2 linked regions of the Rhodopseudomonas boonkerdii genome follow. The protein of the gene in region 1 interacts with the protein of each later gene in a pairwise test. Links are inferred from orthologs where the notes say so. Each region holds a gene or a part of one and is shown on either strand. Other genes may lie near its edges. The genes, in order: gyrB and gyrA.

Region 1 (14,568 bases):
CAGCACCGCAACCGCGCCGGTCTCCGCAAGCCATGAAGCGCTCGGTGGCTCACCGCTCGATCCACGCCTGACCTTTGCCAGCTTCGTGCTCGGTCGCGCCAATACGCTCGCGCATGCAGCCGCGCGCCAGGTCGCCGAAGGTCGCCGCGGCGACCCGGTGATGTTCAACCCGCTTTACATCCATGCCGGCGTCGGCCTCGGCAAAACGCATCTGCTGCAGGCGATCACCTGGGCAGGCAATTCCAGCCCTGACCGCAAGGTGCTGTATCTGACTGCCGAGAAATTCATGTACGGCTTCGTTGCCGCGCTGAAGACACAGACGGCGCTCGCCTTCAAGGAAGCGCTGCGCGGCATCGATGTGCTTGTCATCGACGATCTCCAGTTCCTCCAGGGCAAAACTACTCAGGCCGAGTTTTGTCATACGCTGAATGCACTGATCGATGCCGGGCGCCAGGTGGTGATCGCCGCCGACCGGCCGCCGTCGGATCTGGAAAGCCTCGATGAACGTGTGCGCTCGCGCCTCGCCGGCGGTCTCGTCGTCGAAATGAGCACGCTTGGCGAGGAACTGCGCCTGGGCATTCTGAAATCGCGCGTCGCGGCAGCGCGTGTGCATCACGCCTCGTTCGACGTACCGGAAGCGGTGCTGGAATATCTCGCGCGCAGCATCACCCACAATGGCCGCGATCTCGAAGGCGCGATCAATCGCCTGCTCGCCCATTCGAAGCTGAATGCCACGGCGGTGACGCTGGAAATGGCCGAGCGGGAAGTGCGCGATCTCATTCGCCCGATGGAGCCGAAGCGCATCAAGATCGAGGATATCCAGCGCGTCGTAGCGCGGCAGTATAATGTCAGCCGCTCGGATCTTCTGTCCTCGCGTCGCACCGCCAATGTGGTGCGCCCGCGCCAGGTGGCGATGTATCTGGCCAAGACGCTGACCCTGCGTTCGCTGCCGGAAATCGGCCGCCGCTTTGGTGGCCGCGATCACACCACCGTGCTGCACGCCGTTCGCAAGATCGAGGCGCTCGTCGGCAAGGACACAACGCTGCAGGACGAGGTCGAGAGCCTGAAACGGCAGCTGGCGGAGTAGCCGCTTGAGGATCGTAGCCCGGACGGAACGCCATGAAATCCGGGCTACGCATGCGCATGGGGAATGACGACACCCGTGTGACCATAAACGTGGGGAGGTGCACAGCAATTCATCCCCAAATCTCTTGCACTTCCCGCGCTTTACCGTCACCTTGCGGTCCCCGCGGCGCTCTTCCGGCTGCCCGGAACTCCCATCGGTAATCGGGCGGATTTACTATGAAGGTCACGGTCGAACGCGCGCAGCTCCTCAAGTCGCTCAGCCACGTCCATCGTGTGGTTGAGCGCCGGAACACGATTCCGATCCTCGGCAACGTACTGATCCGTGCCGAAAATGCCCGCCTTTCGCTCAAGGCCACCGACCTCGATCTCGAAGTCACCGAGACGCTCGCTGCCGAAACCGGCACGGCTGGCTCCACCACCGTTCCCGCCCACATGTTCTACGACATCGTCCGCAAGCTGCCGGATGGTTCGCAGATCGTGCTCGAGGCCGACGGCGATCGCTCGGTCATGGCCATTCGCGCCGGCCGCTCGCGTTTCACGCTGCAGACGCTGCCGGAGAATGATTTTCCGGATCTGGCAGCGGGCGAAATGACGCACTCGTTCGCGCTGCCGGCCGCCGACATCAAACGCTTGATCGACCGCACCCAATTCGCGATTTCGACGGAAGAGACCCGCTATTACCTGAATGGCATCTATCTCCACGCCGCAGGCACAGACGCCGCAGCGACTCTGCGCGGCGTCGCCACCGACGGCCACCGTCTGGCGCAGATCGACCTCAAGCAGCCGAAAGGTGCCGAGGGCATGCCGGGCGTGATCGTGCCACGCAAGACCGTCGGCGAAGTGCAGCGCCTAATCGAGGACACCGAAGCCGAGATCACCGTTGAACTGTCGCAGGGCAAGATCCGCTTCACCCTTGGCAATGTGGTGCTGACCTCGAAACTGATCGACGGCACATTCCCTGATTATGGCCGCGTAATCCCGCAGAACAACGACAAGGAACTGGTGATCGACAAGAAGGATTTCGAGAATGCGGTGGACCGCGTCTCGACGATCTCCAGCGAACGGGGCCGCGCCGTGAAGCTGGCGCTGTCGGCCGGAAAGCTGGTCCTGTCCGTCACCAATCCGGATTCGGGCAGTGCAACGGAAGAGCTCGAGGTTGAATATGCCTCGGACGCGCTCGATATCGGCTTCAACTCGCGCTACCTGCTGGACATCGCCGCGCAGATCGAAGGCGAAGTCGCCGTGTTGCGGCTGGCAGACCCGGGTTCGCCCACGCTGGTCCAGGACAAGGACAATAAGGGCGCGCTGTATGTGCTGATGCCGATGCGGGTGTGACGCTGCGCAAAGAGAATGCTGTTGTCGTCACCCGGTCGTGCGCGCAATACGCGCCGGGATCGGGATGACCCAGTAAACATTGACAACTCTGCGGTACACCGGCTCCGGCGTTTGCTGGATCGCCCGGACCAGCCGGGCGATGGCAGGACGAGCTTGGGGCTCACAGATCCATTTGCACTGAGTCCCATCATTACCCATGACCGCCTCCCGTATCCATCGCCTCTCCCTCGCCAATTTCCGCTCCTATCGCGCGGCGTCGCTGGAGACGTCGGCGGACATGGTGGCGCTGGTCGGCCCCAATGGCGCCGGCAAGACCAATTGCATCGAGGCGATCTCGTTTCTTTCACCCGGCCGCGGACTGCGACGCGCCACACTGGAAGATGTCGCCAACAAGGACGGTGACGGCTCGTGGGCCGTTTCGGCGACGGTTGAGGGCGAAGTGGGCCTCGCGACCCTTGGAACGGGCATCGATCCCCCGATCGAAGGCGTATCAAACTCCCGGCGCTGCCGGATCGACCGTGAGCCGGTGGGCTCAGCGGCCGCGTTCGGCGACCACCTGCGCATGGTGTGGCTGACACCGGCAATGGACCAGTTGTTCATGGGCGCCGCCTCGGAACGGCGGCGCTTCTTCGACCGGCTGGTACTGGCCATCGACAAGGATCACAGCAGCCGCGTCTCCGCACTGGAACGCAGCCTGCGTTCGCGCAATCGCCTGCTCGAGGAGCGCAGCAACGACGGACATTGGCTCGACGCGGTCGAGCGCGAGACGGCAGAACTCGCAGTGGCTGTAGCGGCGATGCGCAGCGAGACGGTAACGCGGCTTGCCGCAATGCTGCATGCTCGCGGGGAAGCGTCCGCCTTCCCGTCGGCAATCGTTTCACTCGACGGATGGATGGAGCAGGCGCTTCGCAGCGAGCCGGCAACAGCGGTAGAAGATCGCTACCGCGCCGTTCTGCGCGATAACCGCCCGCGCGATGCCGCCGCCGGCCGCACACTGGACGGTCCGCATCTCACCGACCTGCAGGTAATCTACGCACCGAAAAACATGCCGGCACGCGATGCCTCCACCGGCGAACAGAAAGCTCTGCTGATCGGCCTGATCCTCGCCCATGCCACTCTGGTGGCGGAGATGACCGGCATCACGCCGCTGCTGCTGCTGGACGAAATCGTGGCGCATCTGGACCCCGACCGTCGCAAGTCGCTGTTCGGCGAGCTCGCGACCCTTGGTGCGCAGGTCTGGATGACCGGCGCCGACCCCGCGGCCTTCATCGATATCGGGCCGATGGGCGAACTGTTCGATGTCGTGCAGGGACGCATCGCACGACGCGGTTGAGTGCCATCTGCCCTCATCCTGCGGCCATGATCGATCATCGCTTGCCGCCCATTCCGCATCGCTGCAAGCTATGCTGCGATGCTGACCTTTCTCTTCCTTCATCTCGCGCAGATCGCGAGCGCTTTCTGGACCGAGCTGCGCACGCTGCCTAAACCCGGCCCGCGCATGATCGACGAAATCGAATGCGCGCTCTCGGTGCTGCTTGCAATTCTGATCTCGCACCAGATCGGCGCCGAGAATGTCGGCTGGGCCGCTTTCTCCGGCTATATGGTGATGCGTTCACATGTGGCCGAAAGCTTTGCCCGCGGCGTGCTGCGTGTGATCGGCACGCTGATCGGCGCCGGAGGCGCGCTTTTGCTGGCACCATTTCTGCTGCCGTCAACGCTCCTGCTGAGTCTGGGCTTGATGGTCTGGGGCGGCGTCACGCTCTATTTCGCCATTGTCGGCAAGCGCGCCTACGCCTGGCTGTTCACGGGCCTGACCTTTCTCATGGTCCTGATCGAAGCCATGGAACATGCGAACGAGCCGATCCGGCGCTTCGCCACAACGCGCGTCCTGGAAGTGCTGGCTGGCACCATCGCCTGCGTCATCGTCAGCGCGATCTCGACCTGGACGATCCGGCGCCGGCTGCCCAACCCGGATCAGAACCTGCGCGCCAAGCCGGTCGGCTTGCCAGCCAAGCAATGGCAGGCAACGGTGGCACGCCACGCGCTCACCGGCGCGATCGCGCTGGCGTTAATTCCCGCGGTCTGGCTTGCCTTCGGCATTCCGGAACTCAGCCAATCCGCTATCACGATCTTCGCTGTCATGCTGGTGCCAGCCGCCGCGCTGGCTGGCGGCATCCTGAGCCCGGTGTCATCTCGCGTGATGCAGCGGCTGGTCGGGTGTCTCGTAGGCGGCTTCCTCGGCGGTGCGATCCTGCTGCTGAGCCAGCACTCTCCCACCGCCATGACCATCGGCCTCGTGCTCGGCATCATCATCGGCCGCCATATCGAGAATGGGCCAGCCTCCATGAGCTATGCGGGCCTGCAATTCGTGCTCGCCTTCGTCGTGGTGCTGGTGCCCGACAATTACGCCAATGCGGCCCTGCAGCCCGGCTATGAACGGCTGCTCGGCATCCTTTTCGGCATGGTGCTGCTGGAGCCCGTGGTGCTTGCCGCGCACCTGATCGCACGGCGCGGAGGCCGCAAGGAACCGCGAAATCCGGCGCCAGAAGGAGCCGGACATTAGCGTTTTGCCACGCTCGGAATCCGACTTCCAAAACAGCCGTTCAACGGCTTGAAAATCTGCCTGAAAACCTCATCTATTCAACAGCTTGCTGCGCATGACTTTGCGCTAGTTTCGATGCCGGTTTCGTGGCACAAATAGCGTCCATCAGACGACGTTTCCCGCGCTGATTCGGCACATCTTCGAAGGCATTCCATGACTGAACCAGCCCGGCAGCCCATCGCCGAAACCGAACATGTCGTTCCCGCCGAGTATGGCGCGGAATCGATCCGAGTCCTGAAGGGTCTCGACGCCGTTCGCAAGCGGCCGGGCATGTATATCGGCGACACCGACGACGGTTCCGGCCTGCACCACATGGTCTATGAAGTCGTCGACAATGCCATCGACGAAGCCCTGGCCGGGCATGCCAGCGCGGTTGAGGTCATCCTCAATGCGGATGGCTCGGTAACCGTGCGCGACGACGGCCGCGGCATTCCGGTGGACATCCACAAGGGCGAAGGCATTTCGGCGGCCGAGGTCATCATGACCCAGCTCCATGCCGGCGGCAAATTCGACCAGAACTCCTACAAGGTGTCGGGTGGCCTGCACGGCGTCGGCGTGTCCGTGGTGAATGCGCTATCGAGCAAGCTGATTTTGCGCGTCTGGCGCAACGACAAGGAGCACTACATCGAGTTCGCCCACGGCGAAGCCGTCGCGCCGCTGGCTGTCGTCGGAGACGCCAATGGCAGGCGCGGCACCGAGGTGACGTTCTATGCGTCGGCCGAAACATTCACGATGGTGGAGTATGACTTCGCCACGCTGGAGCATCGCCTGCGCGAACTCGCCTTCTTGAATTCCGGTGTCAACATCAAGCTCTCGGACCTCCGTCATCCCGAGGAGAAGCACGAGACCATGATGTATGAAGGCGGCGTCGAGGAATTCGTCAAATATCTCGACCGTAACAAGAAGGCGATGGTGCCGGCGCCGATCGTGATGCGTTCTGAACAAAACGGCATATCGGTGGAAGTGGCCATGTGGTGGAACGACAGCTATCACGAGAACGTGCTGTGTTTCACCAACAACATCCCGCAGCGCGATGGCGGCACCCATCTCGCCGGGTTCCGCGGCGCGCTGACGCGCCAGGTCAATGGCTATGCCGAGGGCATCGCGAAAAAAGAGAAGATTTCGCTGACCGGCGACGATTGCCGCGAAGGTTTGACGGCGGTTCTTTCCGTGAAGGTGCCGGATCCGAAATTCTCGTCGCAGACCAAGGACAAGCTGGTGTCCTCGGAAGTCCGTCCGGTGGTCGAGAACGGCATCAACGAGGCGCTGGCCGCATGGTTCGAAGAGCATCCCACCGAGGCCAAGACCATTGTCAACAAGGTGATCGAAGCCGGCGCCGCGCGCGAAGCCGCCCGTAAGGCACGCGAGCTGACACGGCGCAAGGGGGCGCTGGATATCGCCTCGCTGCCCGGCAAGCTCGCCGACTGTCAGGAGCGCGATCCCGCCAAATCCGAACTGTTCATCGTCGAGGGCGACTCGGCAGGCGGTTCGGCCAAGCAGGGGCGCAACCGCGAGTTCCAGGCGGTGCTGCCGCTGCGCGGCAAGATTCTCAATGTCGAACGCGCGCGTTTCGACAAGATGCTGTCGTCCGAGCAGATCGGCACGCTAATTACCGCGCTCGGCACCGGCATCGGCCGCGATGATTTCGATCTGTCGAAACTGCGCTACCACAAGATTATCCTGATGACGGACGCCGACGTCGACGGCGCGCATATCCGTACGCTGCTGCTGACCTTCTTCTTCCGCCAGATGCCGACCTTGATCGAGGGCGGTTATCTCTATATCGCGCAGCCGCCGCTCTACAAGGTGACGCGCGGCAAGTCCGAGCAGTATCTGAAGGACGAACGGGCGCTGGAAGACTATCTGATCGAGACCGGTCTCGACGACTGCCTGTTCCGTATGGCCTCCGGCGAAGAACGCACCGGACGCGACCTGCTGGCGCTGGTGGAAGATGCGCGCGTGATCCGCACGACGCTGAACAATCTGCATTCGCGCTATAACCGTGCAGTGGTCGAACAGGCCGCGATCGCCGGCGTCCTCAATGTCGAGGTGACGCGCGATCTTGCCAAAGCCAATGAGGCTGCGACCTATATCGCGCATCGTCTTGACGCCCTGGCCGATGAAGTCGAGCGCGGCTGGACCGGCGCGTTCCGCGAAGGAGAAGGCTTCTTCTTCGAGCGCACGATTCGCGGTGTGAAGGATGTCGCCTTCCTTGACGATGCTCTGCTCGGCTCGGCCGATGCCCGCAAGCTTGAGGAATATGCGCAGCGCCTGCAGGAGGCCTATCCGAAATCCGGCATCCTGCGCCGGAGAGATGCCGAGTTCATTATTCACGGTCCGGTGTCGCTGTTCGAGGCCGTCACCGATGCCGGCCGCAAAGGCGTAGCGCTGCAGCGTTACAAAGGACTCGGCGAGATGAATCCCGGCCAGCTCTGGGAAACCACACTCGACACCAACGAGCGTTCACTGCTGCAGGTAAGGGTGAAGGAAGTCGATGAAGCCGACGATATCTTTACCAAGCTGATGGGCGACGTCGTCGAACCGCGCCGCGAATTCATCCAGGACAACTCGCTAAGCGCAAATGTGGACGTTTAAACGAGATAAGACAGGCACATTCAACCAGCGCAATGCCATTCTGGTTAAAGACATGACAGCGTGGATCTGCGCAAACATTGCCCGCAGTAACAGGCTAGCTAAAGCCCAAGATAACTTCGGAAGATAACTACGGTTCTGAACGCTCGTTCGAGACCAAGAGTTTTCGCAACAAGCGCGTCAAGGTCTTGCGCTCACTATCTGTCAGCACGGCATCGACCGAGCGTGAAAGCTTGAAATGCCGCGCGATCGCTTTGTCTACTGCACTTCGGCCCTTGGCCGTCAGTGTGATCCGCGCTCCGCGGCCATCATCGGGATCCTGACGCCTGATGATAAAGCCGTCCTGTTCGGCACGGCGCAGTCGTGCTGTGAGCCCTCCCGACGACAGCAGGCACTCGGCATAGAGATCTGTGGGACGCACGCCGCTGCTGCTCTCTGCCTCCCGGCGATAAATCGTCAGCAGCAGGTCGAACAGCTCCCAGTTGAAGCCCTGCTCCTGCAGCGCCGGCTCGATGGCACTGCGCATATGCACCGACAGTCGCATGATCCGACCGACGACGTCGAGATGGCCCGCGTCGAGGTCGGGGCGGCGACGAAGCCAGCCTGCGATGATCTGATCAATCGAATCGTTGCTCATAAAGCGAAGCATATAGGCATATCGCCCGGAATATATGCAAGCTCGCCGACGGTGACTTAAACACGCTTACCTTTGCCAAAAGATATTTTATCTTGACTCAAAGACAATCTGCCATCACGCTCGACCTCGATTAAGCAGGCAGCCGACAGGTTGTCCGGTACCCGAGGATAATACGATGACAGCCAAGCCGGCCTTTGCGACCTCTCCAAGCAATCAGCATGTCAAGGAAATCCAGACGCAGCCGGAGCGGAAACCGGACATGCCCTATGCGCCTGCGATTCGTGTCGAAGTCCCATGCGGCATGCTCTTCATCTCCGGAGCCACGCCATCGCCGCTCTATCACAAGCATCCGCATGTGCTTGAAGAGCACGACCATCCCAACTCGATCGAAGAACAGACCCATCGCGCCATGAAGACGATCCAGTCGATCCTCGATCACGAAGGGTTGGCCTGGACCGACATCGTCAAGGTGACGAAGTACCTCACCGACATCCGTGACCAGGACGGCATGGTGAAGGTGATGAAGGAATATTTCGGCGATTGGACGCCGGCCAGCACCACCATCTGCATCAACCAGCTTTCGACCCAGGGCGCCCGTGTCGAACTCGACATGATCGCCGCCATCCCCCCGGGAAAGTAACCGACTCCCGCCCGGCCCCGGGGTCCCGGGCCGAACGAGGCCGACAACGATGCACGGCACCGACATTCGAGATACACAGGAAGATCGCGCGCTGGATGCGGCGGCAACAGGCGCTGCATCCGCGCCGCTGCTGCATCTGAATGCGATCGACAAATCCTTCCCCGGCGTGCATGCGCTGAAAGGTGTGTCGCTCGACATTCACGCCGGCGAGGTCCACGTCATACTCGGCCAGAACGGCGCCGGAAAATCAACCCTGATCAAGGTGCTCTACGGTGCCTATGCCGCCGATAGCGGTCATATCGAGCTCGAAGGCCGACCAGTCGTCATTTCGAGACCAGCGGATGCAAGCGCGCTCGGCATTGCCGTCATCTTCCAGGAATTCTCGCTCGTCCCCTATCTCAACATCGCGCAGAACATTTTTCTCGGCCGCGAAGGCGTATTCAGCCGCTTCGGCTTCATCGACTCGGCAGCCATGCATGCCGCGGCGCACGTCATCCTCGACGACCTCGGGCTCGACTACAACACCCACGCCTTTGCTGCCGAACTTGGTGTGGCACAGCAGCAGATGGTGGAAATCGCCAAAGCATTGTCGCAGAACGCGCGGGTGCTGGTGATGGACGAGCCGACCGCCGCAATCTCGGAGCGGGAATCCGAACGCCTGTTCCAGACAATTGCCCGGTTGACCGGACGCGGTGTTGCGATCGTCTATATCTCCCATCGCATGAAGGAAGTGCAGATGCTCGGAGATCGCGTCACGATCCTGCGCGATGGTGCCGTGGTGACTAGCATCCTGCGCGGTGAGATGAGTCAGGCCGGAATGGTCGGCGCGATGATCGGCCGTAGCTCCGGCTCGCAATTTGTGCGGACACCACGCCCAGCCGGCGAGCCTATCCTGTCCGCGACGAACATCAGCACAGCGAAACTGTCCGATATTTCCATCGAGATCCGTGCCGGCGAAGTCGTGGGGCTGGCGGGCCTTGTCGGATCCGGACGAACCGAGGTCGCACGTGCCGTGTTTGGTGCCGATCCGATCACGAGCGGCGAGATCGCCTTGCGGGGAACACCGGTGCCCTCGGCGCTCGACGCACGCGTGCGAGCCGGCATGGCGCTGCTGCCCGAGGACCGCAAGCAAGAAGGCCTAGCACTCCCGCTCGACATTCGCGACAATGCCACCGTCGCATCGCTGTGGCGCAGCTTCACCTCCGGCTGGTTTTCCCCAGCCGTGGCTGAGCGCAACACCGGTCGGCTGATCTCGCAGTTGGCCATCGCCGCCCACGGCACCCGCCAGACTGTCCGCACGCTCAGCGGTGGCAATCAGCAGAAAGTCGTGCTGGCGAAATGGCTCGCAGCCGGGGCGACTTTGTTTTTGCTCGACGAGCCAACGCGCGGCGTCGATGTCGGCGCGAAGGCTGAGATCTATCGCCTGATCGATCAACTGGTTGATGGTGGCGCCGGTGTCGTCGTCATCAGCTCGGAACTGCCAGAACTCGTGCAGCTATGCGACCGCGCCTATATCATGCGCGACCACCGCATTGTTGGTCATCTCGCAGGCGACGGGTTGACGGAACGGGCCATCCTCGAACTTGCGGTGCACCAATGAGTGTAGTGAGCCAGCCAGCGCAAGCGCCCGGCCTTGCGTTTCGCCTTAGCAGCATCCCCGGCGCCGGCGTCCTGCTCGTGCTGATGCTGGTGCTGTTCACGATCGCCAATCCGCGCTTCGTATCCCAGACTAACCTCGTCAATGTGGGTCTGCAGACTTCGCTGCTGCTGATGATCGCCCTGCCCATGACGCTCATCATTCTCACTGAAGGCCTTGACTTGTCGGCTGGCGCGCTGCTCGGACTGAGCGGCGTGATCGTGGCCGAGGCGTTGTTGGCCGGCTGGGGCATATTCACCTCCTGCGCGATCGCAATTGTGATCAGCATCGCATTCGGCGTACTCAACGGCTTCCTGATTGCGTATCTGACGCTCCCTGCATTCGTGGTCACCCTCGGCACGATGGGACTGATGCAGGGCATCGCCCTGGTCATGACCAATGGCGACCCGGTCGGCGGCTTTACGCCGGCCATCGAGACCTTTTACCGGTCGCAGTTGGGTTTCATCCCAACCCCCATCATCGTTGCCATCATTCTCTACCTCGCGCTCTGGGTGCTGTTGTACCGGACGCGGATCGGCAACTACGTGGTTGCGGTCGGTGGCAACAAGGACGCGCTGCGTCTCGCCGGCATCCGCGCCGATCTGGTGCACCTCGCCGTCTACGTGTTCGGCAGCGCGATCGTCGGTCTGTCCGCGGTGCTACTGATCGGACGCACCAATTCGGCGCATCCGACCGTGGGCATCGGTATGGAATTCGAGGCGATCGCCGCGGTGGTGCTCGGCGGCACGTCGTTCGAAAAAGGCCAGGGCTGGCTGTTTGGTGCGGTCCTCGGCGCGCTGGCCATTACCGTATTGCGCAACGGGCTCAACATTCTGTCCATCGACTCCTCGCTGCAGGTGGTCTGTATCGGCATCCTCCTCATCCTAGCTCTGTTGATCGACCAACGGCGTAAGCAATTCCTGAGGCAGGCAGCATGACAATCTCTGTCGCATCCAGCACTCAGCCCGCACATCTCTCGGCTGAAACGACGGCGTTACTCGGCCGTCTGATCCTGATCTTACTGATCGCTGGCGCGTTGACCGTGGTCGATCCCGGCTTTGCCTCGGTCAGCAATCTCCTCAATATGCTGCGGCAGGCAAGCCTGCTGTTCCTGATCGCATCCGGCCTGACGCTCGTCATCATCGGCGGCGGCCTCGACCTTTCCGTTGGCGCCAATCTCACATTGTCGGCCTGTCTTGCGGCGGCGGCGATCAAGACCACCGGTAATCCCTGGTATGGCGTGGTCGTCGCCATCGTCACCGGCACGCTGATCGGCTCCGTCAACGGACTGATGATCAACCGGCTGCAGTTGCCGCCATTTCTCGCCACTTTCGGCATGCTGTGGGTGGCACAGGGCGTCGCCTACTGGTTCATGGCCGGCCAGACCATCTATGGCATGCCGACCTCGTTCCGCTATTTCGGCACCGGGTTCCTTCTCGGCGTGCCGCTGCCGATCTGGATCATGCTGGCAGTCTGTCTCGCCTGCAGCATTCTCCTTCATCGCACGACCTTCGGCCGCGAAGCTTACTTCATGGGAGCCAACCAGTCCGCGGCGTTTCTCTCCGGCGTTCCGGTCGAGCGGCGGCGTCTCCTGCTTTATATGCTGAGCGGCCTGACATCCGGCATCGCCGCCCTCGTCTATCTCGCCCGGCTCAACGCAGCTGAACCCGGCATCGGCGAGCCTTTGCTCCTCCCGGCCATCGCGGCCGTGCTGGTGGGCGGCACGTCTCTGTTCGGCGGCAGCGGCAATATCGTCGGCACCGTGCTTGGCGCCGTTCTGCTCACCATCATCGTCAACGGCCTTAATTTGCTGAATGTGGCCGCCACCTGGCATCCGTTCGTCAACGGCGCCGTGGTGCTGATCGCCATCCTCGCGGACCTCGTCATCAGCCAACGCCGGTCAGGGAGCACCTGACCCAAGATCATCCAATCGTTTCGTCATCTACAACCAAAGGGGCCATCATGCGAACCACCAGACTATTCCGATGTGTTCTCGCCGCACTCATCTGCGGCACCCTGTCCCATTCGGCGGCGCGGGCCGATGGCGAAACGATCGCTGCATTCACCAAGAACCAGGTGGACCCGCATTTTGAAGGCGTGCGCGCCGGTGTCGCGCAGATGGCCGAGAAGATGCGCGCGACGGTGAAATACTATACACCGACCAAGCCCAACAACATCACTGAAGGCATGTCCCAGCTTGAGGACGTCGGTGTGACCAAGCCGAAGCTGATGCTGTTCATGCCGATCGATGCCAAGGCGCAGGTACCGACCGTCAAGCGCCTGATCGAATCAGGCCTTCCCATCATCAACTACAACGACCGCGGCGGCGATGCGCCTTACCTCTCCTTCATCGGGCAGGACGACTACAAGCTCGGCTACGACATTGCCAAGACTCTTTTCGATCATCTCGGCGGCAAGGGTAACGTTGTCATCCTCGAAGGCGTCAAAGGCTCGACCACCGGCGACGAGCGCAAGCGCGGCTTCGATGCCGCCGTGAAGGACTATCCGAACATCAAGGTGCTGGCCTCGCAGCCCGCAAACTTCCAGCGCCTGCTCGGCATGCAGACGATGGAAAACCTGATCCAGCAATTCAGCAGCATCGACGGCGTGATCTCCGCTGCCGACGCGTCGGCGTTGGGCGCCATCGAAGCGCTCAACGCCGCCGGCCGCAAGAATGTCGCGGTCGTTTCAATAAACGGCGTTCCGGAAGCCGTCGAGGCTGTGAAGGCAGGAAGCCTGCTGGCCATTGCCGAGTTCGACGGTTTCAAGATCGGCTGTGTCGCCACCGCAGTCGGCCTGAACGCCATTCGCGGCCAGAGCGTTCCAAAGCAGGTCATCATCCCTGGTGCGATCATCACGAAAGCCAACTACGCCCCTTGGCTAGTACCGTATAAAGACCGCACTTGTCCCCCCGCCGATGCGTACAAGGGGGGTTAAGCCCAACCGATGCCGTCTGCAGACCCAAGGCACTCAAGCTTATTCTGCAAAGGACGTCCATTTGCCGAGATCGTATGCAAGCATCTGACCTCGGCAGACCCCCTTTCAAAAAATCTCTCTTCTCCACTGCGAGCGATTACTTGCGTTTCGCACATATGATGATGAATGGAGACGAGCTTGACGGGGTCAGAATCCTATCGCCGCGGACAGCCGAGTTCATGACCATCGATCACATCCGCGATCCTGGCGGTTCGACAACTTCGATCGCTGGGCCGCGGGGTATGATTTCGGATTGGGATTTGCAGTTCGTCGCGAGACTAGAATGGCGGTCGTAACGGGTAGTCCTGGAAACTTTAAATGGCCGGGCATCTCCGGGACTTCATTCACCGTCGATCGCAAGCAGCGCGTGGTCGCCCTCACGCTAGTCCAAGCTCCGTCAAACCGCATACAAGCCCGCCACTTCTTCAATGGCATGATCTATTCGGCGATCCCTCGCGACTAGAGGTATTGGGCAGGCTTCAAGCGCCAGTGCACTGATCTTCGATTGTATCAGCGTGTCGGCAGCGTCGGTTTAAGATGGTCATCACCGGTCTGACGGTAGCGCCGTGACAGGAAATCGAGGCGAGAACGTTCTACCACTCCGCCGACACATGATGAGTCTGAATCGGCCGAGACGAGCCAATAATACAAAACGCCCGCTCCATTCTTCGTGAAGCCGGCGTTTTCTTATTGAATGTCTTTGGCTCGGGTGCGGCAGCCGCCTTCCTGTATCCTGCTTAGTTCGAAATCTTCGCTTTCGCGCGCGTCACGATGTTTTCCATTCGCGCCGATTCCTTCTGGATGAACGCCCCGAATTCCTCGGGCTTGTCCGCGATCACGGTTAAGCCAAGACCTTCCAGACGAGATTTGACGGTAGGATCGTGCAACGCATCGACGATGGCTTTGTTGAGCTTCTCGACGATGTCCTTCGGGGTCGCAGCCGGAGCGACGAAGCCGTACCAGATGCCTGCCAGAAGATCGGGCGTGCCTGCCTCCGATGACGACGGCACATTCGGTAATTCCTTTTTGCGCTCCGGCGCTGTGACCATGATCGGCTTCAGCGC
Region 2 (14,765 bases), 3.2 Mb from region 1 along the record:
GAGCGTGTCATCCACCGAGACGCCGGTCAGTTCGAGGATGCGCTGGAATTTGGCGGTCTTGCCGAACAGGCCGGCGGCACAGGCGAAGAAGGAGACGTGCTCCTCGAGCTCGCCCAGCACGGTGCGCACATTGTTCTCGTTGTCCGAGCTGACGACGCAGATCGTGACGCCGCGCGCCTTCAACTCGTCGAACATGCGGTCGACGCCGGGAAACAGCGCGATGCGGTCGATCTGCTGCGCCTTCATCTTGCGCATGTCGCGGACGATCAGCGGGATGCGCCATTTGGGCACGCCGAGCATCCGCACCAGCTCGCCGGCGCCGACGCTGCGCATCTCGTCGATGCGATCGCGTTCGACGCGCCGGAACTTGTGCTTCTCAGCCACCTGGTTGATGACGCTGAGAAACCACGGAAAGCTGTCGGAGAGCGTGCCGTCGAAGTCGAAAATGGCGAGTTTGTAAGTCATGTCACTGGAAAAAGCGGCAAGGAAGGTTCGCCGCGCAACTGGTCATGAAAAGGCGGTGGAATCGAGGCCGCCGACTGGGCCAAGCATGACCGGGTTAGGTGACGCCATCAAGTCGCGATGCCGCGACGAATGGGTGCATGTCTAGCCGGTCATCTGATAAAGTCAGAGAAAAATGCGGAGGTCTGCTCGAGGTGCGGTCTGCGAGGGGACACAATGCCTTCCATGCGTATCGCACCGCTCGTGTGGGCCGCACTTTGTTCGACCGCAGCCATTTTGGCTAGGTCTTGGCTGGAGGCGACGGCACGGTGGTCCTGCGGGTCGATCAGATCAACGCGTGTCCCGATGATGCGCTGTTCAAGCTTCTCGCGGCCGAATTGACCGAGCGCCTCGGCTCGAGCGAGGGCGACGACCTCGATGAATTTCTGACGCGACTATCGAGGATTCCCGTAGGTTTACGCGCGATGGCAGCGGTCTACCAGCTCGATGTGAGCCTGACGCTGGACGACCTCGGCTGGCACTTTGCGAATTGGCACCACCGCGGCTATTCCGAACAAACGCTATGGGCGCTTGGTGAATTGGGCGCGCAAGAGTATGCCGAGATTTTTGCTGAAGCCTATCAGCTTGTGCAGCCATTCTGGGAAGAGATCAGCGCTCTCTGCGCGCAGGATTTCCAGGACTTTGTCGAGTGGTACAGCGATTCCGAACTCGACCGACTGATGCTGCCGCTGACGAAACGGATGTGGGATCTGCAGAACATCGACAACGGACTGTTCGGATTCTGGATCTCCTATGCGCGCAAGCATCCCGAACGGGTTTGCGGGTAGCACTAGGGGACTGATGTGAGGCGAGGGCGCGACACCTGTAGCCCCACATTCAACGGCATGCGGCGCTCAAGCAGGAATGATTCTAGACAGACAACAGCGACGCTTGATCGACGCTAACGGATTCAACTGTTTCGACTCTAACGCCTATCCTTAGCGACTTCAGTAAGTCGCACAAGGCGTCGCCATCTTATCGGCGCGTTCCACCATTGCGTCGCGAAGGTCGTGAACAATCGCTGCCCCGACGGACCGCGATACTTTTTGGATTGAGAGAGAATTTGAAAAGATAACAGGCTCTTTCAAGGATTCCCTTGGCGGCGCGTCTACTCCGCCGCTTCCCCTGTCACCTTCCGCTTCTTCGGCTTGCCCGCCTTCGCCAGCACCGGCTTCAGGAATTGCCCGGTATAACTGCGCGGCGCTTTCACGATATCTTCCGGCGGGCCCCAGGCGACGATTTCGCCGCCGCCGTCGCCGCCTTCGGGGCCGAGATCGATCACCCAGTCGGCGGTCTTGATGACTTCGAGATTGTGCTCGATCACCACCACCGTGTTGCCTTGCTCCACCAGCTCATGCAGCACTTCGAGCAGCTTTGCGACGTCGTGGAAATGCAGGCCCGTGGTCGGCTCGTCGAGGATGTAGAGCGTGCGGCCGGTGGCGCGCTTGCTCAGTTCCTTCGCTAGTTTCACGCGCTGCGCTTCGCCGCCTGAGAGCGTCGTCGCCTGCTGGCCGACATGGATGTAATCCAGGCCCACACGGTGCAAGGTTTTAAAAGTCTCTCGCACGCGCGGTACCGCCTTGAAGAATTCGGCGGCTTCCTCGACGGTCATGTCGAGCACGTCGGCGATGGATTTTCCCTTGAACAGGACTTCCAGCGTTTCGCGATTGTAGCGTTTGCCCTTGCAGGTGTCGCAGGTGACGTAGACGTCGGGCAGGAAGTGCATCTCGATCTTGATGACGCCGTCGCCCTGGCAGGCCTCGCAGCGGCCGCCCTTGACGTTGAAGGAGAAGCGGCCGGCTTCGTAGCCGCGCGCCTTGGATTCCGGCAGGCCGGCGAACCATTCGCGGATCGGCGTGAAGGCGCCGGTATAGGTCGCCGGATTCGAGCGCGGCGTGCGGCCGATGGGCGACTGGTCGATCTCGATGATCTTGTCGATATGTTCGAGACCCTCGATACGGTCATGCGGCGCAGCACCTTCGCTTGCGCCGTTGAGTTTTCGCGCGATCGCCTTGTAGAGCGTGTCGATCAGCAGCGTGGACTTGCCGCCGCCGGAGACGCCGGTGATGGCGGTGAACAGGCCGAGCGGCAGCTCCGCCGAGACGTTCTTCAGATTGTTGCCGCGCGCATTGATCACCTTGATGGTGCGGCGATGGTTCGGCGGACGCCGTTCAGGCACCGGCACGGACATCTCGCCGGTGAGGTATTTGCCGGTGAGCGACTTTGGATTCTTCATCACCTCCTGGGGCGTGCCCTGGGCGACGATGTTGCCGCCATGGGTGCCGGCGCCGGGGCCGACATCGACGACATAGTCGGCAGCGATGACGGCGTCCTCGTCATGCTCGACAACGATCACGGTGTTGCCGAGATCGCGCAGTCGGCGCAGCGTGTCGAGCAGCCGCGCATTGTCGCGCTGATGCAGGCCGATGGAGGGTTCGTCCAGCACATAGAGCACGCCGGTGAGACCGGAGCCGATCTGCGAGGCGAGGCGGATGCGCTGGCTCTCGCCGCCGGACAGCGTGCCCGAGGATCGCGACAGCGTGAGATAGTTGAGGCCGACATCGAGCAGGAAGGAGAGGCGTTCGCGGATTTCCTTGAGGATACGAACGGCGATCTCGTTCTGCTGCTTGTTGAGCATGCCCGGCACGGTCTCGAACCAGTCTCCGGCCTTGCGCACGGAAAGTTCGGAGATGTTGCCGATGTGCATCCCGCCGATCTTCACGCTGAGCGCTTCCGGCTTCAGGCGATAGCCCTCGCAGGCATCGCAAGGGACGTCGGAAAAATACTTGCCGAGTTCTTCGCGCGCCCATTCGCTTTCGGTCTCGCGGAAACGGCGGTCGATATTGGTGACCACGCCCTCGAACGGTTTCTTGGTGTCGTAGGAGCGAACCCCGTCCTCATAGGAGAACTTGATCTCGTCGTCGCCGGAGCCGTGCAGCAGGACGTTCTGCGTCTTCTTCGGCAGGTCCTTCCATTTGGTGTCGAGCGTGAACTTGTAGTGCTTGCCGAGCGCGGTGAGTGTCTGCAGATAATAAGGCGATGACGATTTTGCCCAGGGCGCGATGGCGCCCTTGCGCAGCGTCAGCTCCTTGTCGGGAATGACGAGATCGGCGTCGATGGTCTGCTCGACGCCGAGGCCGCCGCATTTGGGGCAGGCGCCATAGGGGTTGTTGAACGAGAACAGACGGGGCTCGACTTCCGGAATGGTGAAGCCGGAGACCGGGCAGGCGAACTTCTCCGAGAACAGGATACGCTCGGCGCCGGTCTTGTCGTGAATCTTGGCGACCTTCTTCTTGCCGGTGTCCTCGGCGGCAGCAGCGGGCGCATCCGCATATTCGATGACGGCGAGGCCATCGGCGAGCTTCAGAGCTGTTTCAAAACTTTCGGCGAGGCGCTGGCCGATATCCGGGCGCACCACGATGCGATCGACCACCACGTCGATGTCGTGCGGAAACTTCTTATCGAGGGTCGGTGCTTCCGCGAGTTCGTGGAAGGTGCCGTCCACCTTCACGCGCTGAAAACCCTTCTTGAGATAGTCCGCAAATTCCTTGCGATACTCGCCCTTGCGGCCGCGCACCACCGGCGCCAGCAGGTAGAGCCGCGTGCCTTCCGGCATCGCCAGCACGCGGTCCACCATCATGGAGACGGTCTGGCTTTCGATCGGCAGGCCCGTCGCCGGTGAATAGGGAATGCCGACGCGCGCCCACAGCAGGCGCATATAGTCGTAGATCTCGGTGACGGTGCCGACGGTCGAGCGCGGATTCTTAGAGGTGGTTTTCTGCTCGATGGAGATGGCGGGGGACAGGCCGTCGATCTGGTCGACATCCGGCTTCTGCATCATCTCCAGGAACTGCCGGGCATAGGCCGACAGCGACTCCACGTAACGGCGCTGGCCCTCGGCATAGATGGTGTCGAAGGCGAGAGACGATTTTCCAGAGCCGGACAGGCCGGTGAACACCACCAGCTTGTCGCGCGGGATCGTCAGGTCGATGTTCTTGAGATTGTGCTCGCGGGCGCCGCGGATGGTGATGCTGCGCATGTTCGCTGCAGCCTGTTGCCGCCTCGCCTTGATGACTTCATCCATCGCAATGCATTCCCCGGCACGCCGTGCGCGCCACATGCGGGCGCGTCTCGCCGGGGCACCGGGATCAACGCCGAATTGAGTGTGTCCGGAACATAGGAAGAACGGGGAGGGATTTCCAGTGCTCTCGCGCGGTCTCCAGCACTTTGTTGGCCGTGGGGGTGCAGAGGAGACCTGCTTTCGGAAAGGGCGCGGGCAAATAGCGGGCAAAGAAAAAGGCCGGCATTGCTGCCGGCCTTTCGAAGACTTGTTTTTCGAAGCTCAGTACTTGGCGATGACCGGGCCGCCCCAGTTGAAGTGGTAATTGATACCGCCCTTCACAGTGTGTGTGGTCAGGCCCACATTGGTGAAGCCGACATTCGGGTCGCCATAGGCGGCGTTGCCGTAATCGGCATACATATATTCACCCTTGAGCGACCAGCTCGGTGCGAACATGTATTCGACGCCGGCGCCCACGGTCCAGCCCGAGTGAACCTTGCTCTGCGAGGCGGAAGCGCCGGGGATGGCGATGGAAATGCGGTTGTCAGCCCATGCGTAACCGCCCTTGGCGTAGAACAGCGCCGCGCCGGCGGTGACGCCGAGACGTCCCGTGACGCTGCCGAACGAGCGGATCTTGTCCTCGACGGTGACGATGCCGAGAATGGTGTCGCTGTACTTCATGTCCGATGCCGCGGCATCGACTTCGAGACCCCACAGCCAGTTGCCGCCCGGGATCGCCCAGTTGTAGCCGATGGTGCCGCCGCCGAAGCCACCCTTGATGTCATTGGTGGTGAACGCGAAGCCATCGATGCGGTAACGGTCGGACCAGCCATAGCCGCCCATGACACCGGCGTAGAAGCCGGACCAGTTGTAGGCGACGGCGACCGGCATCGGCGGAGCTTTGGTATAGGGGCGGGCAGCCAGATCAGCGGCGGAAGCCGCAGAAGCGCCGAGAACAACGAGGGCAGCCGAAGCAAGCAAAATCTTCTTCATCTGAAGTCTCCCCAGTGCGGTTTCGCAGCGAAACCATTCCCCCGGCGTGAACGCCGAATTCAATCCCTGGTTGGACTATAGGCGAGTCCCGTCAAAATGCAGTCACTTAAAAGCCACACTCGCATACGTTGTCCTTGGATTGGACGTAAGTAAAAGGTAAGCGGAAACAGTTGCCTAGGCCGGTTGTACGAATCGGGTGCGCTGGAGTTCACGGGGCCGTCTGCCCCGCGCTGCCACGATACCGTCGCGCGAATTCTGCTGCTTGAGAACATTAAGGGAACATACTAGAGTGACGTCGTGGTGGATAACCCGCGGTGCGGGGACGTCCCGCGGGGACGGACCGTATAGGGTCGATATCGGCACGGTTGCGCACAGCCGGCACTTTGGTGCCGGGCTTGGACGTCGGCATCCGATCAGCAATTCAGATTCGAGAGTTAGGAGAGTGGCATGGCGGGTAGCGTCAACAAGGTGATTTTGGTCGGCAATCTCGGCAAGGATCCCGAGGTCCGCCGCATGCAGAACGGCAATCCGGTGGTCAATCTCACGGTGGCGACCTCGGATACCTGGCGCGACAAGGCAACCGGCGAGCGCAAGGAGAAAACCGAATGGCATCGCGTGGTCATCTTCAGCGAGGGGCTCGCCAAGGTGGCGGAGCAGTATCTGAAGAAGGGCGCCAAGGTTTACATCGAGGGCGCGTTGCAGACCCGCAAATGGACCGACCAGTCCGGTGCTGAAAAATACACGACCGAAGTCGTGCTGCAGGGGTTCAACGCGACGCTGACCATGCTCGACGGCCGCGGCGGGGGCTCGGGCGGTGGTGGCGGCTATGGCGGCGACGACATGGGCGACAGTTTTGGCGGCGGCCAGTCCAGCCCGCCGCCGCGCCGCGTGGCCGCCGCGCCGGCCGGCGGTCGCAGCGATATGGATGACGACATCCCGTTCTGATCCACCGCATTGCTAACGACACCTCGGCGCGCTGCGAGCGATTGCTCGCGGCGCGTTTTCTTTTCGGGTGGATGAATGGGCGCGATGGCTGCCGCAATGTGGATGAGCGCGATATCTTTACATTGGAAAGATTTGTGCGAGAATTGCTTGCATCATTCTCTTGGATCCGTGATCACATGTCGCTCCAGCCTCTGCTCGATGCCGCCGCGCCGATCCCGTTGCATGCCTTCGCAGCCATGGCAGGATTTGCGCTTGGCGTCGTTCAACTCGCTGCCCCCAAGGGCACGTTGTCGCATCGGGTGATGGGCTGGCTATGGGTGCTATTGCTGGCCATTACGGCGATCAGCTCGTTCTGGATTCATGGCGATAGCTATCGGCTGTGGCGTGACTGGAGCCCGATCCATCTGCTCTCGATCCTTACGCCGATCATGCTGGTGGTCGGCGTCCTTCACGCGCGCCGGCACCGCGTGCGCGCGCATGCCATCACGATGGTGTCGATCTTCATCGGCGCGCTGGTGATCGCCGGCTTGTTCACGATGGTGCCGGGGCGCGTCATGCACACGGTGGTGTTCGCCGGCCGCTAATTAGGCTTCGGTGCTTCAGCACATCCAAGGATATGCCATGCCATCGCGAAGCCGATCGAGGCGACGATGCGCGGTGATGTGGTCGATCTCCGCGCGCGTCATGCCGATATCTATCAGTTCTCTTTCGCTGAGATCATGCAGCGAGATGCCTGGCTCGCGGCATCGGCACTGCTCCTGAAACCAGTGCCAGCACGGCTTCAAGAAAGCGGCGGCCCGCAGCGCCGATGGTGCGGCGGCATCGCCGGTCCCGGTTGCTGGCGGTGTGAATTGGATTGGCATCGGTCACTCCTGCTGTTGCGCACGGCAGGCGAGGCCAAAACAAAAGCCCCGTCCGATGCCGGCGGGGCCTGTCGAAGAAGATAGCGGCTTTGAACGTCCTAGCGCATGACTCCTTCCATGGCCCAGCAAAGGCGGGTCATCGATTTGCGATTGGAGATGCGCACAAACATATTCATGATGGCCGCATACTATGATGCCGCCCATAAATCAATGGTTGTTTTCTGCGTTTCTTTCACTAGTGCGTGCTTGCGAGTCTCGAAGATTGCGAAGTGACGTGTCCGCGAGCCCGTCGTCTGCCCCCAAGCGGCATGATCCGTGAGCCGGTGCTTGCCTCTGGCCCGCCGCTGTACGGCCGCAAGATTGCTGCAGGATCCCGCCGTTTCTCACGCGATTTGTACGGCTTCCACCAATCTTGCCGTTTCTTCCTTGCGAGCGCCGTAACTGATTGAAAGATAAGGTCGAAAATCACTTGCCTCGGAGGTTGTCGGGGTGGCCTACGCGCGTGCTTTACGCTATATGAGTCGCACCCGAATCTGACCGGAAACAACCTTGTCCGACAACGAAGACCAGAAGCCTGGGGAGCCGCCGGTTCCCTCGGATATCCGTCCCGTATCCATCCTCGACGAGATGAAGCGTTCGTATCTCGATTACGCCATGAGCGTGATCGTGGCGCGCGCGCTGCCCGACGCCCGCGACGGCCTCAAGCCGGTGCATCGGCGCATCCTCTATGCGATGTACGAGAACGGCTTCGAATACAACAAGCCGTTCCGCAAGTCGGCGCGCACCGTCGGCGACGTCATCGGTAAGTATCATCCGCATGGCGACCAATCGGTCTATGACGCGCTGGTGCGCATGGCGCAGGACTTTTCCATGCGCGTGCCGCTGATCGACGGCCAGGGCAATTTCGGCTCCATCGACGGCGATCAGCCGGCCGCGATGCGCTACACGGAATCGCGCCTCACCAAGATCGCGCAGACGCTGCTCGACGATATCGACAAGGACACCGTCGACTATCAGGACAACTACGACTCGTCGGAAAAAGAGCCGAAGGTTCTTCCCGCGAAATTCCCGAACCTTCTGGTCAATGGCGGCGGTGGCATCGCTGTTGGCATGGCGACCAACATTCCGCCGCACAATCTCGGCGAATGTATCGATGCTTGCGTGGCGTTGATCGACGATCCCTCGCTCTCCATCGACGATCTCAACAAGATCATTCCGGGCCCGGACTTCCCGACCGGCGGCATCATTCTCGGTCGCGCCGGTATCCGCACCGCCTACCACACCGGCCGTGGCTCCATTGTGATGCGCGGCAAAGTCTCGATCGAGCCGATCCGCAAGGATCGCGAGGCGATCATCATTTCCGAAGTGCCGTATCAGGTGAACAAGGCCACCATGGTCGAGCGCATCGCCGAACTCGTGCGCGAGAAGAAGATCGATGGCATCTCGGATCTGCGCGATGAATCCGACCGTGACGGCTATCGCGTAGTCGTCGAGCTGAAACGCGACGCCGTGCCGGACATCGTGCTCAACCAGCTTTACAAGTTCACGCCGCTGCAGACCAATTTCGGTGCCAACATGGTGGCGCTGGATGGCGGTCGCCCGCAGGTCTTCAATCTGAAGGACCTGCTGACGATCTTCGTCGGCTTCCGCGAGCAGGTCGTTACGCGGCGTACGAAATTCCTCCTCAACAAGGCGCGCGACCGGGCGCATATCTTGGTCGGCCTCGCCATCGCCGTCGCCAATATCGACGAGATCATCCGTGTGATCCGTTATTCACCCGACCCGAACACGGCGCGTGAGACCCTGATGTCGCGCGACTGGCCGGCGAAGGATGTCGAGGCGATGATTACGCTGATCGACGATCCGCGTCACCGCATCAATCCGGACGGTACCGCGCGTTTGTCCTTCGAACAGGCCAAGGCCATTCTCGAGCTCCGCCTTGCACGCCTCACGGCGCTCGGTCGCGAGGAAATCTCTGACGAACTTGATAAACTCGCCATCGAGATCGCCGACTATCTCGACATCCTGCGTTCGCGTGCGCGCGTGCAGGGCATCGTCAAGGACGAACTCGGTGCCGTGAAGGCGGAGTTCGCCACGCCGCGCAAGACGGAGATCGTCGAGCAGGAAGGCGAGGTCGAGGACGAGGACCTGATCCAGCGCGAGGACATGGTGGTGACGGTGTCGCATCATGGCTATGTGAAGCGCGTGCCGCTCTCGACCTATCGGGCGCAGCGCCGCGGCGGTAAGGGCCGCTCCGGTATGGCGACGCGTGACGAGGATTTTGTCTCGCGCCTATTCGTGGCCTCCACGCATACGCCAGTGTTGTTCTTCTCGTCGCGCGGCCAGGTCTACAAGGAGAAGGTCTGGCGCCTGCCGATCGCGCCGCCGAACGGTCGCGGCAAGGCGATGATCAACATCCTGCCGCTGGAGCAGGGCGAGCGCATCACCACCATCATGCCGCTGCCCGAGGACGAGAGCACCTGGGATACGCTCGACGTGATGTTCGCCACCACCGGCGGTAATGTCCGGCGCAACAAGCTATCGGACTTCGTCGATGTCCGCCGCTCCGGCATCATCGCCATGAAGCTGGACGAGGGCGAGAGCATCGTCGACGTGCAGATCGCCACCGAGCATGACGACGTGCTGCTGACCGCTGGCGGCGGCCAGTGCATCCGCTTCCCGGTCACCGATGTTCGCGTGTTCCAGGGCCGCAGCTCCATGGGCGTACGCGGCATTGCGCTGGCCGAAGGCGACAAGGTGATCTCGCTGTCGATCCTGCGCCATGTGGAGACGACCTCGGACGAGCGTTCGGCCTATCTGAAAATGCGCCGCGCGGTGGCGGGCGAAGCTGTGGCCGACGAGTCGGCTGTCGAGGCCGAGGGCGAAGAGACGTCCGGTGCCGTTCAGCTGTCGCAGGAGCGCTATGCGGAACTCGGCGCTGCGGAACAGGTGGTGCTCACCGTTTCCATCAACGGCTATGGCAAGCGCACTTCGAGCTACGAATATCGCACCACCGGCCGCGGCGGCAAAGGCATCGTCGCCATGTCGGTGAACGAGCGTAATGGCAAGCTGATCGCCTCCTTCCCGGTGGAAGACAGCGACCAGATCATGCTGGTCACCGACAAGGGGCAGCTGATCCGCTGTCCCGTCGAAGGCATCCGCGTCGCCGGCCGCTCCACCCAGGGCGTCATCGTGTTCAACACCGCGGACGACGAGCACGTGGTGTCGGTGGAGCATATCGGCGAAGCCGGCGAGGGCGAGGAGCCTGAGGCGGGTGGGGCTGCGCCGGAGGTGGAGGGTTGAGGCTCTTCGTGGCAGTTTACGATGCGTGAAGCAAAAAGCCCGCGGCTATGCTGCGGGCTTTTCTGTACGGGTAAGACGCGCGCTTATTGCTCAAGGTGGGGCCGGCCCGACGCTCTTGCTACGGATCGACGGTAAGGGATGACGCTCCTTGGTCATAAGTGTATGATTGGCTACAGCCAATACCGCCAAATGTAGATTACGGTCATCGCGCCTCCAATCACAACAATGGCGCCACGGACTATCGGCGCGGGCAGCACGGCGAAAAGACGGCCTCCAAGCAAGCCGCCAATGAGCGCTCCTGCAAGCATGATCAAAGTCTCTGGCCAGCTAACCGCGTTCCGAATAACAAAGATCGTGATCGTCGCGAAGCTGACCGCAGTGGCAAGTACGTTCTTCAGAGCATTTGCGGTCCTGACATCCTCTCGGCCGGTAATTGTAAGCACGGCTAGAAGCATGACGCCTAGTCCTGCGCCAAAATAGCCACCATAAATGGCAGCCAAAAAGAGAAGTACAGGTCGGATGTGCTCGCTCTCCGTTGCGCGATGATGGTTCAGTCTTTCTTGAATCTTCCGGCCAAATGCAAAGATCAAAGTAGCAATCCCGACGAGCGCCGGCACTAGCAAAACGAATATGCGATCTGAACTAGCGAGTAAGAGGAGCGCGCCGAGCGTGCCTCCGCATGCTGATGCAGCTATGGCCTTCTGCGTAAGAGAATCCCAGTTCGGCCATCGTGACCGGTCCGCGAGGGCCGCCATTAGGTGGCCCGGCACGACTGCTACAGCGTTTGAAGCGTTGGCGATCATTGGAGACAATCCAACCGCGATCATTGCTGGAAAGGTGATCAATGTTGCGCCGCCGGCGATCGCATTCACGATTCCGCCGATGACGCCGGCGGCTGATAGTGTAGATGCGGAGATTGCATCCATCGTTTTCTCCCGCCCCTGTCGTTCGCGGTCTCCGCCGCGCGTTCTTGATTCTAGAAGTTCGCACAACACCGGGCAAATTCTCAACCGCTGACGTGCAGTTTCCGGTGGTGCGATCTCGATAGGGGCCTTCAGTGCGGATTACTCGGGAGCGTGAGATTACGCCTCACGAGTCAGGATGCGGCGGGCAAAATACCCGGTGGTGAAGAACACGGCAGACATGCCCGTAGCAATGAGTGCTTTGCGAAGAGCACCAGCGATATCTGCATTGGGCACTCCCAAGGAGCCGATAGTCACTGCCGCGCCGGCAAGCGATACGAATGCGAGAAAGCTGAATACGATGAAGATTGTTTGGCCAGCATACCGCTTGATCCGAGCGTGAGGCATCCTTTCCGTCCTATTCCATGAGCGCGAAAGTCAAAGCTGCTCGTAGGCTTCCTGAGAACACCGGTCTGAGCCGCAGGAAACGTTTTCATTTCGCATTGGCTTTCCGCCCTCTATGATAACCAGAAAGGTTTGGTCTCCGAGCGAATTTCCCACCGCGCTAATCAACATTGCGCGAATGCAGGCTGACCAGCCAAGCTTGGTCCGGCGCGGCATCGAGAAACAGACGTTCGACGCAGACGATTGCGCCAGGAAGAACTCTCCCATCCTCGTTTACAGCATGGCGCGCATTTCAGGCGCCGGTTCTGTTGCGGCGGCTCCGGGTGCTCGGTCCTTGATCATGTCCGGTGCCAAAGTCGCCCCAGGATCAATGGAGCAGCCGGTTAAAAGCATTCCGGCGATGCACAGCGCAATTCCCCTCATCTTTCAGGTTTATCAACGCCATTGGCGCGGGACAATTGCGATCCTTGCTCGTGAACGCTGTGACGAGAAAATGTCGGGCAAAGCCAAAGCTAGACTTATCGCCGCATAGACATGTCCAGATTCTATAACTGCTCGTCCTGTGTCCGTGAAGTTTTTCATTTAGCTTCCCTCTTTTACAGCGATCGGAGGCGCACCTGCGGCGTTGCTATTTCAAGGGCGATGGATTGGTGGTTCGATCCCGTTGAAGCTCTGTCGCCGGATCGCGCAACGCGCCATTCTCACTACGATTTTGCAGCAGCTCCCAGCACATTCTCGTCTGTGTTTTCCCCACTCGCCGGTCGTGTCTTGAAGAACGGGCTTGGCTCCGGCGTCTCCGCATTACCGCGGATCAGCTTGCGGCCGGCTTCCAGACCGCCGATGACTTCCAACTCCACGCGCTGCGCGTCGCGCTCGCGGACCTCCGCGATGGACTCGCGCGCCGCTTCCTCTTCAAGGCCGAGGCCTTTCAGGACGGCCTCGCTGAACACCAGCGCGGACTCGAAGGTCTCGCGAATCTGGAATTCGACACCGGCCTTGATCAGACGCAACGAATGGCCGCGGTCGAATGAGCGGACATAGAGTTTGGCCAGCGGAAATTCCGAGCGGCAGAGTTCGACGATGTGATCCGCGGCCTCCGGCTTGTCGACACAGATCAGGATCGCCTCTGCCGTGGCCGCGCCCGATGCGCGCAGCACGTCGAGACGGGTGCCGTCGCCATAATGGATCTTGAAGCCGAAATTGCCTGCGGCGCGGATCATGTCCACGTCGCTCTCGATGAGGGACAGTTCGATATCGCGCGCCAGCAAGGCCTGACTCGCCACCTGTGCGAAACGACCGAATCCGATGAAGAGCACGCGGCCGCGCAGGCCGTCGGCCTTGTCGATGCCGTCCATGGAGACGGGGGCGGGGGAGCGTATGCGCCCATGGACGAGCAGTACGATCGGCGTCAGCGCCATGGACAGGATCACGATGGCGCTCATGACGGCGGAGGCGCGGGCGTCGAAGATGCCGGCGGCGAGCGCTGCCGCATAGAGCACGAAAGCGAATTCGCCGCCTTGCGCGAACAGCGCGGCGCGGTGGCTCGCCGCAGCATGGTCCGATTTCGTCAGGCGCGCGATGGCGTAAATGCCGATCGCCTTGACGATCATGAAGGCCAGGACCCCGCCCAGCACCATGATCCATTCGCTGGCGACGATGCGCAGATCCAGCGACATGCCGACACTGAGGAAGAATAGGCCGAGAAGGATGCCGCGGAACGGCTCGATGTCGGCTTCGAGCTGATGGCGGAAATTGGATTCCGAAAGGAGGACGCCGGCGAGGAAGGCGCCCATCGCCATGGAGAGGCCGACGCTCTGCATGAACACGGCGGAGCCGAGCACGACCAGCAGCGCGGAGGCCGTGAGCACCTCGCGAGCGCCGGCGCGGGCGATGATGCGGAAGAACGGATCCAGCAGCCAACGGCCAGCGGCAATCAGTGCCGCGAGGCCGGCGAGGGCAATGCCGATGCTCTGCCATGCGGGCTTGGTCGTCGCGGCGGCCGGCGCCTCGGCGGCGCCCCACACTGCGACGAGCGCCAGCAGCGGCACGATCGCGAGATCTTCCAGCAGCAGGATCGCGATGGCGCGTTGGCCCTCGGGCGTCGTGGTCTCGTCCTGCTCCTCCAGCAGCTGCATGATGACGGCGGTGGAGGACAGTACAAAACCCATGGCGCCGATCATGGCGACGGGAAAAGCGAGGCCCGCGGCCATGCCGACCAGCGTGAGCAGCAAGCCGCAGGCGATGACCTGCGCGGCGCCGAGGCCAAAGATTTGCCGCCGCAGCTTCCACAGCTTCGACGGGCGCATTTCGAGTCCGATGATGAAGAGGAACATGACGACGCCGAGTTCGGCCGTATGCAGCAGTGTCTCGGGATCGTGGAACAGGCCTAGACCGAACGGTCCTACGGCGAGACCTGCGGTGAGATAGCCGAGGACGGAGCCGAGCCCCAGGCGCTTGAACAGAGGTACCGCGACGGTGGCCGCACCCAGCAGGACGATAGCGTGTCCCAAGTTGAAACCGGAAGCGTCCGCCATAAGACCTCTTTCATTGATCGGCCGGGCGGCTCTGCCCGGTGCATGCAGCCTCGTGTGCATATGCCTGTGTGGCGCGTCGCGGGCAAGGACCGGAGATGGAACCGGTCACAGTTGGGCTTGAGACCGTATGATCGGCGCAACTTCGGTGCCGAGAAGCTCGATCGAGCGCTTCATGGCGGCGGTTTCGAGCGAGGCGGTGCTCATCTGGAAGGTGATGCGCGCGACACCGCCGAGTGCTTCGTTCGCGTGGCGCATCTTG

The links.
Region 2: the proteins of gyrB (region 1) and gyrA interact in binary tests that used the Escherichia coli proteins (3 or more experiments, as listed by UniProt). The link is inferred for Rhodopseudomonas boonkerdii from one-to-one orthologs.

Annotation. Positions count from the first base shown.
Region 1 is NZ_CP036537.1:345-14,912, forward strand. What follows is about bases 4,835-7,897. They hold gyrB (DNA topoisomerase (ATP-hydrolyzing) subunit B), read left to right. Parts: upstream 4,835-5,176; coding sequence 5,177-7,618; downstream 7,619-7,897. Other genes in these bases: E0H22_RS00020 (FUSC family protein), read left to right, coding at 4,835-4,984; E0H22_RS00030 (MarR family winged helix-turn-helix transcriptional regulator), read right to left, coding at 7,746-7,897. Also shown: chromosomal replication initiator protein DnaA, read left to right, coding at 1-1,087; dnaN (DNA polymerase III subunit beta), read left to right, coding at 1,303-2,421; DNA replication/repair protein RecF, read left to right, coding at 2,618-3,754; more of E0H22_RS00020, read left to right, coding at 3,833-4,834; more of E0H22_RS00030, read right to left, coding at 7,898-8,264; E0H22_RS00035 (RidA family protein), read left to right, coding at 8,428-8,892; E0H22_RS00040 (sugar ABC transporter ATP-binding protein), read left to right, coding at 8,942-10,492; E0H22_RS00045 (ABC transporter permease), read left to right, coding at 10,489-11,466; E0H22_RS00050 (ABC transporter permease), read left to right, coding at 11,463-12,443; E0H22_RS00055 (sugar ABC transporter substrate-binding protein), read left to right, coding at 12,491-13,465; E0H22_RS00060 (Bug family tripartite tricarboxylate transporter substrate binding protein), read right to left, coding at 14,242-14,568. UniProt on the Escherichia coli protein: DNA gyrase negatively supercoils closed circular double-stranded DNA in an ATP-dependent manner to maintain chromosomes in an underwound state.
Region 2 is NZ_CP036537.1:3,248,847-3,263,611, reverse strand. The notes cover bases 7,606-10,865. They hold gyrA (DNA gyrase subunit A), read left to right. Parts: upstream 7,606-7,911; coding sequence 7,912-10,665; downstream 10,666-10,865. Other genes in these bases: E0H22_RS14865 (sulfite exporter TauE/SafE family protein), read right to left, coding at 10,836-10,865. In the rest of the region: E0H22_RS14905 (HAD-IA family hydrolase), read right to left, coding at 1-465; E0H22_RS14900 (DMP19 family protein), read left to right, coding at 750-1,289; excinuclease ABC subunit UvrA, read right to left, coding at 1,610-4,585; E0H22_RS14890 (outer membrane protein), read right to left, coding at 4,844-5,554; E0H22_RS14885 (single-stranded DNA-binding protein), read left to right, coding at 6,002-6,499; E0H22_RS14880 (DUF2306 domain-containing protein), read left to right, coding at 6,676-7,083; E0H22_RS14875 (DUF1127 domain-containing protein), read right to left, coding at 7,099-7,362; more of E0H22_RS14865, read right to left, coding at 10,866-11,591; E0H22_RS14860 (hypothetical protein), read right to left, coding at 11,748-11,975; E0H22_RS14855 (hypothetical protein), read left to right, coding at 12,151-12,504; E0H22_RS14850 (monovalent cation:proton antiporter-2 (CPA2) family protein), read right to left, coding at 12,677-14,506; E0H22_RS14845 (Atu2307/SP_0267 family LLM class monooxygenase), read right to left, coding at 14,612-14,765. UniProt on the Escherichia coli protein: A type II topoisomerase that negatively supercoils closed circular double-stranded (ds) DNA in an ATP-dependent manner to maintain chromosomes in an underwound state.